One region of the Streptomyces sp. NPDC059900 genome, then DNA from elsewhere that is predicted to be linked to it. Evidence: riboswitches for the same ligand, from Rfam matches in the RefSeq annotation. Region 1 holds a riboswitch; the other holds the start of a gene.

What was found. Region 1 has a riboswitch for cobalamin ahead of ACQKIP_RS10520 (energy-coupling factor ABC transporter permease). Riboswitches for the same ligand answer to the same signal wherever they lie in the genome.
Region 2: it holds a riboswitch for cobalamin, as region 1 does, so the genes downstream of both, ACQKIP_RS31080 (ABC transporter substrate-binding protein) here and ACQKIP_RS10520 (energy-coupling factor ABC transporter permease) in region 1, are expected to answer to the same signal.

The regions. Positions count from the first base shown of each region.
Region 1 covers NZ_JBNNJZ010000049.1:18,037-25,427, forward strand. Annotated here, with positions in the region: gene aceB (malate synthase A) at 1-146, opposite strand, end outside; gene aceA (isocitrate lyase) at 311-1,600, opposite strand; gene ACQKIP_RS10515 (short-chain fatty acyl-CoA regulator family protein) at 1,969-3,378, shown strand; cobalamin riboswitch at 3,497-3,694, shown strand; gene ACQKIP_RS10520 (energy-coupling factor ABC transporter permease) at 3,725-4,447, shown strand; gene ACQKIP_RS10525 (energy-coupling factor ABC transporter substrate-binding protein) at 4,447-4,821, shown strand; gene cbiQ (cobalt ECF transporter T component CbiQ) at 4,828-5,577, shown strand; gene ACQKIP_RS10535 (energy-coupling factor ABC transporter ATP-binding protein) at 5,574-6,455, shown strand; gene ACQKIP_RS10540 (MDR family MFS transporter) at 6,444-7,391, opposite strand, start outside.
Region 2 covers NZ_JBNNJZ010000329.1:407-7,797, forward strand. Annotated here, with positions in the region: partial or broken gene ACQKIP_RS31075 (FecCD family ABC transporter permease) at 1-536, opposite strand, end outside; gene ACQKIP_RS31080 (ABC transporter substrate-binding protein) at 533-1,600, opposite strand; cobalamin riboswitch at 1,666-1,851, opposite strand; gene ACQKIP_RS31085 (VOC family protein) at 1,884-2,330, opposite strand; gene ACQKIP_RS31090 (AraC family transcriptional regulator) at 2,336-3,202, opposite strand; gene ACQKIP_RS31095 (HAD family hydrolase) at 3,407-4,540, shown strand; gene ACQKIP_RS31100 (DUF2252 domain-containing protein) at 4,537-5,898, opposite strand; gene ACQKIP_RS31105 (alpha/beta hydrolase family protein) at 6,077-6,997, opposite strand; gene ACQKIP_RS31110 (hypothetical protein) at 7,124-7,391, opposite strand, start outside.

The DNA.
Region 1 (7,391 bases):
TCCTTGAGGATCTCCAGGCGGCGCTCGGCGAAGGCGTCGACGAGGCGCCCGACGAACTCAAGGGCCTCGGGGGTGAGGATCTCGTCGTGCCGGTCAGCCGGCATGCCGAGGACCTGGGCACGGCTGGTCGGAGCGGAGGTGGGCATGCGGTTCTCCTCGTCGGGAGGCGGGAGGGAGGACTGACGGGGCGGTGGGGGCGCGATGGGCTTGCCCCGAAGACGCGATGGACGTGCCCCGAAGAGGGGCGGAGACCTGCGCGCCAAGCCCCCCACCGGCCCATGGGCGTGACTGCCGCGATCCGGCGAAGCGTCTAGTGGAACTGCTCGGCCTCGGTGGACCCGGCGAGCGCGGTCGTGGAGGAGGCGGGGTTGACCGCGGTGGACACCTGGTCGAAGTACCCGGTGCCCACCTCGCGCTGGTGCTTGACGGCGGTGAAGCCCTGCGCCTGCGCCGCGAACTCGCGCTCCTGGAGGTCGACATAGGCGGTCATGCCGTGCTCGGCGTAACCGCGGGCGAGGTCGAACATGCCGTGGTTGAGGGAGTGGAAGCCGGCCAGGGTGATGAACTGGAAGCGGTAGCCCATGGCACCCAGTTCGCGCTGGAACTTGGCGATCTGGTCGTCGTCCAGGGCGGCACGCCAGTTGAACGACGGCGAGCAGTTGTAGGCGAGCATCTGGTCGGGGTGCTCGGCGTGGATCGCCTCGGCGAACTCGCGGGCCTGGGCGAGGTCCGGGGTGCCGGTCTCGACCCAGATGAGGTCCGCGTACGGGGCGTAGGCCAGGCCGCGGGCGATGACCGGCTCCATGCCGTTGCGCACCCGGTAGAAGCCCTCGGCGGTGCGCTCGCCGGTGACGAAGCGGGCGTCGCGCTCGTCGACGTCGCTGGTCAGGAGGTTCGCGGCGAGCGCGTCGGTGCGGGCCACGATCAGCGTCGGGACATCGGCGATGTCGGCGGCCAGGCGGGCCGCGTTGAGGGTACGGATGTGCTGGCCGGTCGGCACGAGGACCTTGCCGCCCAGGTGGCCGCACTTCTTCTCCGAGGCGAGCTGGTCCTCGTAGTGGATGCCCGCCGCACCCGCGGCGATCATCGCCTTGGTCAGCTCGAAGGCGTTGAGCGGGCCGCCGAAGCCCGCCTCGGCGTCGGCGACGATCGGCGCGAGCCAGTCGGTCGTGTCGTCGCCGCCTTCGGCGGTGGCGATCTGGTCGGCGCGCAGCAGCGCGTTGTTGATCCGACGGACCACCTGAGGCACCGAGTTGGCGGGGTAGAGCGACTGGTCGGGGTAGGTGTGCCCGGCCTGGTTGGCGTCGGCGGCCACCTGCCAGCCGGACAGGTAGATCGCCTGGAGGCCTGCCTTGACCTGCTGGACCGCCTGGCCGCCGGTGAGCGCGCCGAGCGCGTGGATGTAGTCCTGCTCGTGCAGCTGCTTCCACAGCCGCTCGGCGCCGCGCCGGGCGAGGGTGTGCTCCTCGCGGACGCTGCCGGAGAGCCTGACCACGTCCTCGGCGGAGTAGGTGCGCTCGATGCCCTTCCAGCGGGCTTCGCGCGCCCACCGCTGAGCGAGCTCCTGCGCCGTTGCCGTCGTGGTCCCTGCCTGTGCCATGACCGTCTCCCGGAGATGCGTGAACGTTGCGAATTACTGGCACTGAGTGCCGAATATATGGAGGATGCGGCCCGCCGATTCCGTGGATTGGCAAGCCGAGCAATGCTGCCGAGCCGGGCGGAAGGGTCGGGATCGCCGACGTCAGGGCATTGAATCGGACCCCTGTTCCGATCCGCCCGATGGAGTCCGGCGGGCCGCAGTACGACTCTGGCACCGGCACTCAGTGCCATCAAGCAGGGAAAGCTGCCAAGTTCTGCGCATCTTTGGCCGCCGTATTGCCAAGTTTGCCAATGCCTGGAATGGCGTCCCCGTGGCTACCATCACCAGCAGTGCGTTCGAGGGTGATCGTGATCGGACAGGAGCCACGGGTGAGTAAGACGTACGCGGGAGCACGGCTGCGACGGCTGCGGGAGGAACGCCGCATGAGCCAGGCCGACCTGGCGCGGACCCTGGCCATCTCGCCGAGCTATCTGAACCAGATGGAGCACGACTCCCGGCCGCTGACCGTCCCCGTACTGCTGCGCCTCACCGAGGCGTTCGGCGTCGACCCGGGCTTCTTCTCCGAGCGCGACACCAGCCGCCTGGTGGCCGACCTGCGGGACGCCCTCACCGGCGAGGTCTCCGCCGGACGGGTCTCCGCGTCCGACCTCTCGGACCTGGCATCGCGCATGCCCGCCGTGGCGAGGGTTCTGGTGGACCTCGGCCGCCGGAACCAGCACCTCACCGAACAGCTCTCCGAAGCCACCGAGGGACGGGGTGCGGGAGCGGCCGCGCAGCCCCGTTCCGCGCACGAGGAGATCCGCGAGTTCTTCTACCGGCGCCAGAACTACCTCCACGACATCGACCTCGCCGCCGAACAGTTCGCCGCCGAGATCGGCGTACGCCCCGGCGAGGTCGTCCGGGCCCTGGCCGCGCGGCTCGCCGAGCGCCACGGGGTACGCCTGGCCGGGGACACCGAAGGCCGCCTGCACCACTACGACCCGACGGCCCGCGTCCTGCACCTCTCCAACCGGCTGCGCCCCGGCCAGCAGGCGTTCCGGATGGCCACCCAGCTCGCGCTGCTCGAATACGCCGGGGAGATCTCCGACCTCGCATCGGAGGATTTCGACCCGCAGGCCGCGGCCTGGCCGCTGGCTCGTATCGGCATCGCCAACTACTTCGCGGCCGCGCTGATCCTGCCGTACCGCCGCTTCCACGCCGCCGCCGAGGAGTTCCGCTACGACATCGAGCGCCTCACCGACCACTTCGGGCTTGGCTACGAGACGATCTGCCACCGCCTGAGCACCCTGCAACGGCCCCGGCTGCGCGGGGTGCCCTTCTCCTTCGTGCGGGTCGACCGGGCGGGCAACATGTCCAAGCGGCAGTCCGCCACCGCCTTCCACTTCTCCCGTGCGGGCGGCACCTGCCCGCTGTGGAACGTGTACGAGGCGTTCGCCGCGCCCGGCCGCATCCATGTCCAGGTGGCCTCCATGCCGGACGGGCAGCGCTTCCTGTGGACCGCCCGCGCCGTCACCCGGCACCGCGGCGGCTGGGGCGAGCCCGGCAAGACCTTCGCCATCGGCCTGGGCTGCGAGATCCGTCACGCCTCGCGGCTCGTCTACTCCGACGGACTCGACCTCGACAACGCGTCATCGGCCGTGCCCATCGGCATGGGCTGCCGCCTGTGCGAACGCACCGACTGCCCCCAGCGCGCGGTACCGCCCCTCGACCGCCGCCTGGCGATCGACGAGAACAGCAGCACCTTCGTCCCCTACCCGGTGGCGAGCGAGCAGGCCTGAGAACCGCCGGACCACGGGGCGCGCACGGGCCGGGGCACATGCGCTGACCAGGGGCGTACGCCCTGGTCGTGTGCGCTCGCGCGTGCCACAGGTGCAGCGTCCCCGCAAGTTGTCAGGAAACTCGGTTGCGCACTAGGGTCACCACGCCTTGGTGAACGGGAAATCCGGTGTGATGCCGGTGCGGCCCTCGCCACTGTGATCGGGAAGTCCGGCTCCAGCCCTTGCGGCAGCCACTGGGTACGCACGTACCCGGGAAGGCGGAGTCCGGTCGGTACGACCCGTCAGCCAGGAGACCGGCCAAGGCGCGTTGTCCATCCACGAGGTGCTGGAGAGGGTCTGCTTAGCCATGCACATAGCCGAGGGTTTCCTCCCGCCGGCGCACGCGATCGCCTGGGGCGTAGCGTCCGCGCCGTTTGTCGTCCACGGAGTCCGCTCCCTGACCCGTGAGGTCAAGGAGCACCCCGAGAGCACCCTGCTCCTGGGTGCCTCCGGTGCCTTCACATTTGTCCTTTCCGCGCTGAAAATCCCATCCGTGACGGGCAGTTGCTCGCATCCCACGGGAACCGGGCTCGGCGCGATCCTGTTCCGGCCGCCGATCATGACGGTGCTCGGCACGATCACGCTGCTCTTCCAGGCGCTGCTGCTCGCCCATGGCGGGCTCACCACGCTCGGCGCCAACGTCTTCTCCATGGCGATCGTCGGGCCATGGGCCGGATACGCCGTCTACCGCCTCCTGAAGCGATACGACGTGCCGCTCATGGTCGCCGTGTTCTTCGGCGCGTTCGTCGCCGACCTGTCCACATACTGCGTCACCAGCGTCCAGCTGGCCCTGGCGTTCCCCGACCCCAGCAGTGGATTCATCGGCGCCCTGGGCAAGTTCGGCGGCATCTTCGCCGTCACGCAGATCCCTCTCGCGGTCAGCGAGGGCCTGCTCACCGTCCTGGTGATGCGGCTGCTCGTGCAGTCAAGCAAGGGCGAGCTCACCCGGCTCGGCGTGCTGCTCCAGGGCAAGAAGCAGGCCGCGCAGACCGGTACGGACACCAAGACGGAGACGGGGGCCAGCGCCTGATGAGCCGGAACGCGAAGATCAACACCCTGCTCCTCGTCATCGTCGCCGCGCTCGCGGTGCTGCCGCTGGCGCTCGGCCTCGGCGACGACGAGAAGGAGCCGTTCGCCGGGGCCGACGCCCAGGCCGAAACCGCGATCACCGAGATCAAGCCGGATTACGAACCCTGGTTCTCGCCGCTGTACGAACCCCCGTCAGGGGAAGTCGAGTCGGCGCTCTTCGCTCTCCAGGCGGCCCTGGGCGCGGGCGTCCTCGCCTACTACTTCGGGCTGCGCAAGGGGCGCCGCCAGGGCGCCGAACAGGCACGGGAGCAGGAAGCGACCGCCGAGCAGACGGCGGACGCGGAGGGCGGCAGGCCCGGGACCGAGCAGGTCTGAGCCCGCGTGCTGCCCATCGACGCGGCGGCGCACAGCAGTCGCTGGCGCCGCCGCCACCCCGTGGACAAGGCCGTGCTCGGGCTCGGCCTCACCGTCCTTGCCGTCTCCCTTCCGCCCTGGCCGGGCGCAGCCCTGGTACTGATCACGGCGCTCGCGGTGCTCCTCGGACCCGCCGGGGTACCGCCGCGCAAGCTGTGGCGCGCCTACCGCGTGCCGCTCGGCTTCTGCGTCACCGGCGCCCTGACCCTGATCGTCCAACTCGGCGGGCCCGAAGGGTTCGTCACGCTCGCCGACGGCGGCCCGGCGCGGGCGGGCGGTCTGCTCCTGCGTACCTCGGCCGCCTCGCTCGGCGTCCTGCTGTTCGCCTTCACCACGCCCATGTCGGACCTGCTGCCCCGCCTGGTGAAGGCGGGCGTACCGGCGCCGGTCGTGGACGTGGCCCTGGTCATGTACCGGATGAGCTTCCTGCTCCTGGACTCCATGAGCCGCATCCGCCAGGCGCAGGCCGCACGCCTCGGCCACACGACACGGGCCGCCACCTGGCGCTCCCTCGGCGGCCTCGGCGCCACCGCGTTCGTCCGGGCCTTCGACCGGGCGACGCGACTTCAGGCCGGGCTCGCCGGACGCGGTTACGACGGAACGCTGCGGGTGCTCGTGCCCGACGCCCGGATCTCCCGGAGCTTCGTCGCCGCGAGCGCGGCACTCCTCACGGGCCTCGCGGCCCTCACCCTCGTACTGGAAAGGTTCCTTCCATGAGCGAGCCGAGCGCTCCCCGCGAGCGAGCGCCGGGCGAGTCCCTGGTCGCTCTGCGAGCCGCGTCCTACGCCTACGAAGACGGCCCCACCGTGCTCAGCGGCCTGGACTTCGACGTCACCGAGGGCCGCGCCCTCGCGCTCCTGGGGCGCAACGGCAGCGGCAAGACCACCCTCATGCGGCTGCTGAGCGGCGGACTCCGCCCGGACCAGGGCGGGTTGACCCTCGGGGGAGACTCCGTGACGTACGGCCGCAAGGGTCTTACGCGGCTGCGCACCACCGTCCAGCTGGTCGTCCAGGACCCCGACGACCAGCTGTTCGCCGCGTCGGTCGAGCAGGACGTGTCCTTCGGACCGCTGAACCTGGGACTGCCCGACGACGAGGTCCGGGCGCGCGTCGCCGAGGCGCTCGCCGCGCTCGACATCAGCGCCCTGGCGGACCGTCCCACCCACCTGCTCTCCTACGGCCAGCGCAAGCGGACGGCCATCGCGGGCGCCGTGGCGATGCGCCCGCGTGTACTGATCCTCGACGAGCCGACCGCCGGGCTCGACCCCGACGGCCAGGAACGCCTCCTGACCACTCTCCAGGGCCTGCGGGACGCGGGGACCACCGTGGTCATGGCCACCCACGACGTGGATCTGGCCCTGCGCTGGGCCGACGACGCCGCCCTGCTCATCCCCTCCGGGGTGCGCACGGGCCCGGTCGCCGAGATGCTGGCCCACCGGGACCTCCTTGCGCAGGCGGGCCTCACCCTGCCGTGGGGGATCGCCGTGGCCGAACTGCTGCGGACCAAAGGCCTGCTGGAGGGTGCAGGTCCGCGCACCCCGGAGGAGCTTGCGGCCCTCGCGACCCCGGCGATGCCCGGTGCGTCAGGCGGCTGACGGGCCCGCAGCCGGTGTGCGGCCCGGCAGCAGAACCGTGGCCAGGAGGGGAATCGCGGCCAGCGCGAGCCACGGCGTCCAGGACGGAAGACCGGCGTCCAGGAGCGAGCCGGTCGCGGCGCTGCCCGCGAGGACGATCAGGCCGGAGACCGACGACAGGGCGCCGGTGTAGAGGCCGAGCCTGCCCCCGGGCGTGAGGTCGGGGACCCAGGCGCGGGCGGCCGGGGCGACCAGCATCTGCCCGAGCGTGAGCAGCACGACGAAGGCGGCGGCGGGCAGCAGCCCGGCGACACCGGTCCAGGCGGCAGGACGCGCGAGAGCCACGACGGCGAACCCCGCGGAGATGAGCACGAGCCCGACCGCCATGGACCGCCGCTGGTCGAGCCGCCCCGCCGCCCAGTGGGTGACCGGCAGCTGCGTGGTCACCACGAGCAGCGAGGAGAGCGCGAACAGCCAGGCCAGCGGCGCCTGCGACCCCGCGGCGCGCTCCACCTCCGCGGGCAGCGCGAGATAGAGCTGGTTGTACGCCAGGAGATAGGCGCCGTAGGCGGCGCACACCGCAAGGAAGCGTCGGTTGCGCAGCATTTCGCGTACGCCGCCCCGTACGCGGACCCGCTCCCGCCCCGGGATGTGCTGGGGCAGCAGCCACAGATGTCCGGCAAGGACGAGGACGAAGACCCCGGCACCGGCCAGGCAGACGGTGCGGAAGTCGACGGAGAGCAGCAGTGTGCCGAGGAGCGGGCCGAGGAACGCGCCGGCCTGGCCCGCCACCGTGAGCAGGGCCAGGACGCGGGTGCGCGGGCCGCGCCCCGACTCCTCCCAGAGCACCGCCTGCCGGGCGACCTCGGATTCCACGGCGGGAGAGAACAGGGCCGCCGCGAACCCGATCAGGAGGACCGCGCCGATGACCGACCAGGTCTGCTGCGCGTAACCGAG
Region 2 (7,391 bases), on a different contig from region 1:
GTCAGGATCACGAACGAGGTGAGCGCGGAGAAGAGCTGCATCGCCGCCACCCCGGAGAGGACCACCCGGTCGGCGCTCCCGCCGAGGGTGTGGCTGAGCAGCAGGACGAGGGCGAAGGACACGACGGCCCCGACGAACGCGCCCGCCGAGATCGACACCACTCCCCCGCCGACCCCGAGGACGACGATCGCGACCGCCCCCGTGGACGCGCCCGAGGAGACGCCGAGCACGAAGGGGTCGGCGAGCGGGTTGCGCAGGAGGGACTGGAGGACCGTGCCGCAGACCGCGAGACCCGCGCCGCAGACCGCCGCGAGGAGGGTGCGCGGCATGCGCAGGTTCCAGACGATGCCGTCCCGAATGGGCGTCAGGGTCGCCTCGCCCCAGCCGAGATGGGCCGCCACCGCCGACCACACGTCCGGTACGGAGATGTCGGCGGGGCCGATGGTGACGGCCGTCGCCACGGAGAGGGCGAGGACGGCGAGGCCCGTCGTCCAGAGCAGAGCGGAACGTATGCCGCCAAAGGCGGCTGCCCTCACTTGGCGAGCCCGAACTCGCGCAGGGCGGCGGCGACTTGCTCCACGCCGTCGACCGTGCGGATGGTCGGGTTCATGGCCTGGCCGCTCAGCAGTACGTACCGCTTCTTCTTCACGGCGGTCAGGTTCTTGGTGGCCGGGTTGGACTCCAGGAACTCGATCTTCTTCTTCGCGCTCTCGGCGGTCTGTGACTTGCGGGTGAGGTCGCCGATGACCAGGACATCGGGGTCGCGGTCGGCCACGGTCTCCCAGTTGATCTGGGGCCACTCCTCGCGGGTGTCGTCGAAGACGTTCTTCACGCCGAGCTCGCGCGTGATGATGCCGGGCGCCCCGCAGCAGCCCGCGATGTAGGGGGCGTCGGAGTTGGCGAACCAGTAGAGGACCGACGTGTCGGCCGCGTCGGCTTTCTTGATGGTCTTCGCGGCCTTCGCCACCCGGCCCTTGAGGTCCGCGATCAGGCGTTCGCCGCGCTTCTGGACGCCGAACGCCCCGGCCAGGTCGCGCACCTCGCCGTAGACGGTGTCCATGGTCAGCGTCTTGACGCGCTTGCCGTCGCCGTCGCCGCTGTTGTCCTTGCCCGCGCAGTCCGACGGCGAGACATAGGCGGGTACGCCGAGTTCGGCGAACTTGGCGCGGTCGGCGACGCCGCCCTTGCTGACCGTCGCCGTGAAGGACGCGGTGACGAAGTCCGGCTCCTTGGCGAGGACCTTCTCGAAGGAGGGGTAGCTGTCGGCGATCCGGTCGACCTTGGCGTTGTCCTTCTCCAGGCCCTTCAGGACCGGGTCCGTCCAGGTGCCGGTGCCGACCATGCGGTCCGCGAGGCCGAGCGAGAGCAGGATCTCGGTGGAACCCTGGTCGAGGGAGACCGCCCGCTGCGGCGGCGCCTTGATCTCCGCCTTCTTGCCGCAGGAGGCCAGGGTCAGCGGGTAGCCGTCGGCCTTCTTGCCCGTGGCGGACGACCCGGAGGACCCGGCGGAAGACGCGCCGCCGCAGGAGGTCAGCGTGGCGGACAGGGCCGCGACGAGCAGGACGACGGGTATACGTACACGACGGGCTGAGGAGGACACACGATCCCTTGAGTCTCATGGCTCATACGCGGAGCCTGGCCTGCTTCATCACCTGCGCCGCTCGGTGCGCGGCGCAGGCGCCAGCAGGTCTTCGGACTCGGGGATCGGCCGGACGGGGCGCCTTCCCGGGCATCCGTGGACGCCCAGTGGCCGTGGCCCCGCCCGTTCCCCCTCACCGCTGCGCGTCAGTTCCGGATTCGCACCGGATTCCCTGGCCCTGGTGTGGGTTGACTGGCGCTCGCAAGCTATCACGCAAGGTCAGGGAGACCGCCGTCACGCCGGGTCAGGACGCCCCGTCGGGCCTGGGTGCGCCGCGGTAGGTGCCGAAGGACCACTTGTTGCCCTCGGGGTCGGTGATCGCGAACTCCCTGCTGCCGTAGGGCTTGTCCTCGATCTCCCGGGTGATCTCGACCCCGGCGGCGACGAGCCGCCGGTAGAGGTCGTCGACATGATCGGTGACGACGTACGTGCCGAAGGTGCCCGGCTTCAGGCACCAGTCACCGGCCCCGTCGTCGTACGAGCCGAGCATGATCGCGCCGCCCTCGGGCCAGTCGAGCTCGGCGTGGGCCACGCTGTCGCCGTCCTGGTAGACGGCGGTGCGCAGGAAGCCGACGGTGCCGACCAGGAAGTCGATCAGGGCGGGGGCGTCGTGCGCCTGGAGCGTCGGCCAGACGCTGGGGGCGCGCCCGGTGGACCGGGGCTGCTTGTTCTGCTTCTCGGTGGTGTCCATGGCTCCTACTCTTCGCCCCCGCCGTGGCTCCCGGCTTGGATATTCCGGCACTCTTCGGCCAGCCAGCCGCTGGGGCTCGCGCCGGTGTACTGCCGGAAGTCCCGCACCAGGTGGGAGTGGTCGTAGTAGCCGCAGTCGGCGGCGACGCGGGCCAGGTCGGGGGCGGCGCCCGCCGCGACGGAGCGTACGACGGCGTTGCGTGCGCGCTGGAAGCGCATCAGGCGGCCCGCCTGCTTGGGGCTCAGGCCCGTCTCGGCCCGGAAGAGCGTGGTCAGGCGGCGTTCGCTGAGCGCGACGTGCCGGGAGAGGCCGCGCAGGGTGCCGGCGCCCTGGTGCCGGGCCAGCCAGGCCCAGGCCTCGGCGACCTCCGGGCGTACCGCTCCCGCGGCGTCCGCGTCCGCCGCGCGCTGCCGCAAGTAGGCGGACAAGGAGGCGAACCGCTGTTCCCAGCCGCTCTGCTCGCACAGCAGCTCCCGTACGTCGGCGGCGCGGCGCCCCATCACCTGCGCGCCGGGCGTCACCAGGTCGGCCGCCAGCTCCGCCGCCGGTACGCCGAACAGGGCGCGGGCGGCGAGCGGGTGCACGGCGAGCTGGATGCCCGCCTCGTGCTCGGGCCGCACGACGTACGCCGGGGACTGGTGCAGGCCGCCCACGACGATGTCCGTGCGCGTGGCGTCGGGTCCGGTCGCCTGCCCGGGACTGTCGCCGGTGGCGACGGGGCCGTCCAGGGAGAAGATCAGCGTCAGATACGGGGACGGCAGGCCGCGGTGCAGACCGGGCTGCTCGCCCGCCGTGCGGTAGCCGACGGCGGACACCACCATGCCGCCGAGCCGCGGAGCGGCCCGTACGAACTCCGGGGAGACGCTCTCCATGCCTTCCAGTATGCGATGGGCTTCGCTCCGGAGCAGGGCTGGGAAGCGTGCGGGCGTCTGACGCTGCTACCCGCGCACAGGCGTCCCATGCCCGTTCCGTCCGGTGATGTCGATCATGGGAATCCGCCGCTCGGGCCCATACGATGACCCGCCGCTCCGGACGGGGCGCAGACCGCTCTCAGGGGGCACAGAACCATGGCATCAATGGCAAAGGGCAAGCTTGCCGTACTCGGCACGGCGGGCGCGCTCACCGCGGCCGTCATCGCGGGCACGGCGCTCTGGCCGAGCACGGACGCGACGGCCGCCGACGCCTCCGCGAAGACCGCCGCGAAGAGCGCCGGGGCAGCCGCCGAGCTGAAGCACTGGCCCAAGCCGGTCGCGAAGAAGCTGGGCAAGGTCATCGCGGAGAACGGCGGCAAGGGCGCGTACGCCGTCTTCGACGCGGACAACACGACGTACCGCAACGACCTGGAGGAGTCCCTCCTGCCCTTCCTGGAGATGAAGGGGGTCCTGACCCGCAAGACGATGGACCCGTCGCTGAAGATCATCCCGTTCAAGGACACGGCGAAGCACAAGGAGAGCCTCTACAGCTACTACAACCGGCTCTGCGAGGTCGACGACCAGGTCTGCTACCCGTGGGCCGCGCAGATCTTCTCCGGCTTCACGCTGAAGGAGCTCAAGGGGTACGTCGACGAGCTCCTCGCCTACAAGAAGCCCATCCCCGCCGAGTACTACGAGGACGGGAAGCTGACGAAGACCGAGGTGAAGAAGCCCGAGTTCTTCCCCGGCATGCAGGAGCTCTACAAGTCCCTGCGGAGCCACGGCATCGAGGTGTACGTCGTCAGCGCGGCCAGCGAGGACCTGGTCCGGATGGTCCTCGCCGACCCCAAGTACGGCTACGACGTGAAGCCCGAGAACGTCATCGGCGTCGGCCTCCAGCTCAAGGACCGCAAGACCGGCGAGGTCACCAGCTCCCGCAAGGAGATCGCGGAGGGCCGCTTCGACCAGAAGAAGCTGGCCAAGCACGAGCTGACGCCGGACCTGTGGGCCCCGCTCACCTGGTACCAGGGCAAGCCCGCGGCCATCAGCACGTACATCGACGAGTGGAAGAAGCCCGTCCTGGTGGCGGGCGACACCCCCAAGAGCGACGGCCCGATGCTGTTCCACTCGGCGGACGTGACGCACGGCGGTGCGCGGGTCTGGGTCAACCGCAAGGACTCGTACATGAAGGAGCTGGACGGGATGAAGCAGAAGAACGCCGACCGCCAGCGTGAACTCGGCCAGAAGGTGACCGCGGACAAGCGGTGGCTGACGGTGACGCCGGACCAGATCGGCTAGACCCCCTGCGGCGCAGCACCGTCCGGACCCGCGGCGTTCACCAGACCCGAGGCGATCGCCTCGACGAGCGCCGCGTGGTCCTGCGCGTTCTGCGCGGCGTAGCGCAGCGCGAAGTCGGCGACGGCCCGGTCGAACGTGTCGGAGCCGCCCAGGTAGGCGGCGATGGCCATGCGGTCGCCGGAGCGGGCGTGGGCGCGGGCGAGCGCCGTGCCGCAGAGCCGGGCGTAGGAGCGCAGCTCCGTGGCGGACATGGCCTCGACGTCCGCCGGGCCCCGCACGTCCCGGAGCCTGCGCCAGTAGAAGGCGCGGCCCCGGGGGCCCGTCATCCAGCCGAGGAAGATGTCGCCCGCCGCCTGGAGCAGGCGCTGGCCGGCGACGACACGGTGGCCGGGATGGACGTACGGACCGGCCGGCAGGTGCTCCTCGTAGACGGAGCGGACGGCTTCCTTGATCTGGAGGAAGAGCGGATCGTCGGCGTCGCGCCCGGCGAGGAGCACGATGAAGCAGCGGGTGCCGACGCCGCCCACTCCCACCACTTTCCGCGCCGCGTCCACGAAGTGGTAGCGGTCCAGGAGGATTCGGCGCTCCTCGGAGACCGTGGAGCGGTAGTCGCCGAAGATCTTGCGTACGGCCGCGATGTCCGGGGGGCCTGCCGGGACGAGGAGCGGCGGATCGTGGACGATGCGGCGGACGCCGTCGGCTTCGCTGGTCAGCTTGCCGAGCGCCGGCAGGGTGGTGCGGGCCCGGCCTCCGTTGAGTGCGCTCTTCCTCCGGTCGCGGTGGCGGGTGGCGTCGATGAGCGGCAACAGGCCTTTCGTGTCCGTGCGTTCGTACCAGACCGCCAGTTCGCCGAGTCCGGCAAGACGCCTCATCGACGTGCGGTACGCGGCCACCGCCGCGCGGCAGGCCGCGTGCGCCGCGCTCTGCGGGTGGCCGCTGCCGCGGGATGCCACGGCGATGCTCGCGGCCAGGCGTTTGACGTCCCACTCGAAGGGGCCGGGGCAGGTCTCGTCGAAGTCGTCGAGGTCGAAGACCAGGGTGCCTTCCGGGGAGGCGAACAGGCCGAAGTTCAACAGGTTGGCGTCGCCGCAGAGTTGGACCGTGAGCCCGGTGTTCCACTGGGCGGCCAGGTCGCCCGCCATGACGGCGACGGCGCCCCGCAGGAAGGAGAAGGGGGACGCGGCCATGCGGGCGTAGCGGACCGGCAGCAGCTCCTGGACGCGGTCCGCGCCCTGCCGTTCGAGCACGGTGACCGGGTCGGCGCGATCGGCGGAGGGAATCCAGGCCCCGTGCGAGGAACGGGAGGCGTTCTTGCGGGCGGCCCTGCCCTGCCGGGCACGCTCTTGCGGAGCGATCATCGCCCCGGCCCCCTCTCCGTCGGCAGCTCCCGGCAGCGGCCTCCCCCTCGGCGGCCCCCCTCAGCAGCAGCCAAAGCCGCCGCGGGCGTGTCCGCATGCCGGGTACGGCGAACGGGTGACCCGGCCCGTGGCACGTCGGGGGCTTCGGCTTCCCGGGTACGCCGGTTTCCCCGGGTCTTCAGCTTCCGCCCGCCACCGCCCATGCCGCCACCCCTTTGGCCAGCGCACTTCCCGCCCGCGTCCACACGAAGTGGTCGAGGCGGGCGCCCGCCTCCTTTGCGGAGTACTGGCGGCGGGTGACGCGGGCCCCCGGCACCTTGCCCACCAGGTGGTCGAGAGCGGCCGCGGGGGCCCAGGTGTCGCCCTCCACCAAGACGGCGAGGACGGGCAGGTCCAGGGTGCGCAGGGCCGCTTCGTAGTCGTGCGGGGAGCCCGGGGAGGAATAGCGGCCCGTGCGGCCCTGGCGTGCCCAGTCGCGCATGACGCCCTTGGGCTGGTTGCCGCCGAAGCCGAGCCTGGTGCCGGGCCAGCGGCCGAGCAGCGTGGACGTGGCCGCGGTGAGCAGTTCGCCGATGAGCAGCAGGGGCCCGCGCAGGGGGCCGTACGCCCGGAACCAGACGGAGCCCGAGGCGACGAGGGCGACTCCGTCGACGCCGGGGCCGATCCCCAGGGCCGCGTGAATGAGGCCCAGTTGGCCGCCCATGCTGTGGCCGAGGAGGTACAGCGCGGGCTCCGGGCCCAGTTCGCCGCGTATCGCCTCGATGACCGCGACGAGGTCCTGCTCGACGATGGTGCGGTAGCCGTGGTCGGCGGCGTCCGGGTCCGTCACCCGCGGGGTGCTCTCCCCCTGCCCCCGCATGTCCACGGTCAGGGCGGTGAGCCCCTCCGCGTGCAACTGGCGTGCGAACGCGCGGTAGTAGCGGGCGGGGGTGCCCATGGCGGGGAGGATCAGGACGGCCGGCGCGGGGCGCGGCGATGCCTCGCTCCCCCGCAGGCCGCGGACGGGAAACCGCGCCCCGTCCGCGAGTCGGGCGGTGACCAGCAGCGGCAGCTCGGCTGCCGGTTCCTGCTGGGCGGGGGCGGATTCCGGCTGAGTCATGCGGTCAGCATGGACCACGCGTGCGGGCGGGGGCGCTCGGCCCCCGCCCGCACGCGCCGTGACGACCGCTCGGCGGTTGTGCCGCGACCGCCCAGCGGCTGGTTCGGCCACAGTCCAGCGGCTGGTTCAGCGGCTGTAGCGCATCAGGGCGCGCACCATGTGGCAGGTGATGTCCGACGGCGGGTGGATTCCCACGTCCTCCGCCATGCTCCGGATACGGGTGTTGCTCGCTTGGTTCGCCAGATAGACGCCCGAGTCGAGGAGTGCTATCGCCAGACGCATGGCCTTCAGGCGCCGGTTGTGCGTGATGTACCACTCGCGCGGCCGGCCGGCCGGGAGCGGACGCTTCTCCAGTGGTGCGTACGTCGGGTCGATGATCACGGGCCGGGAAGCG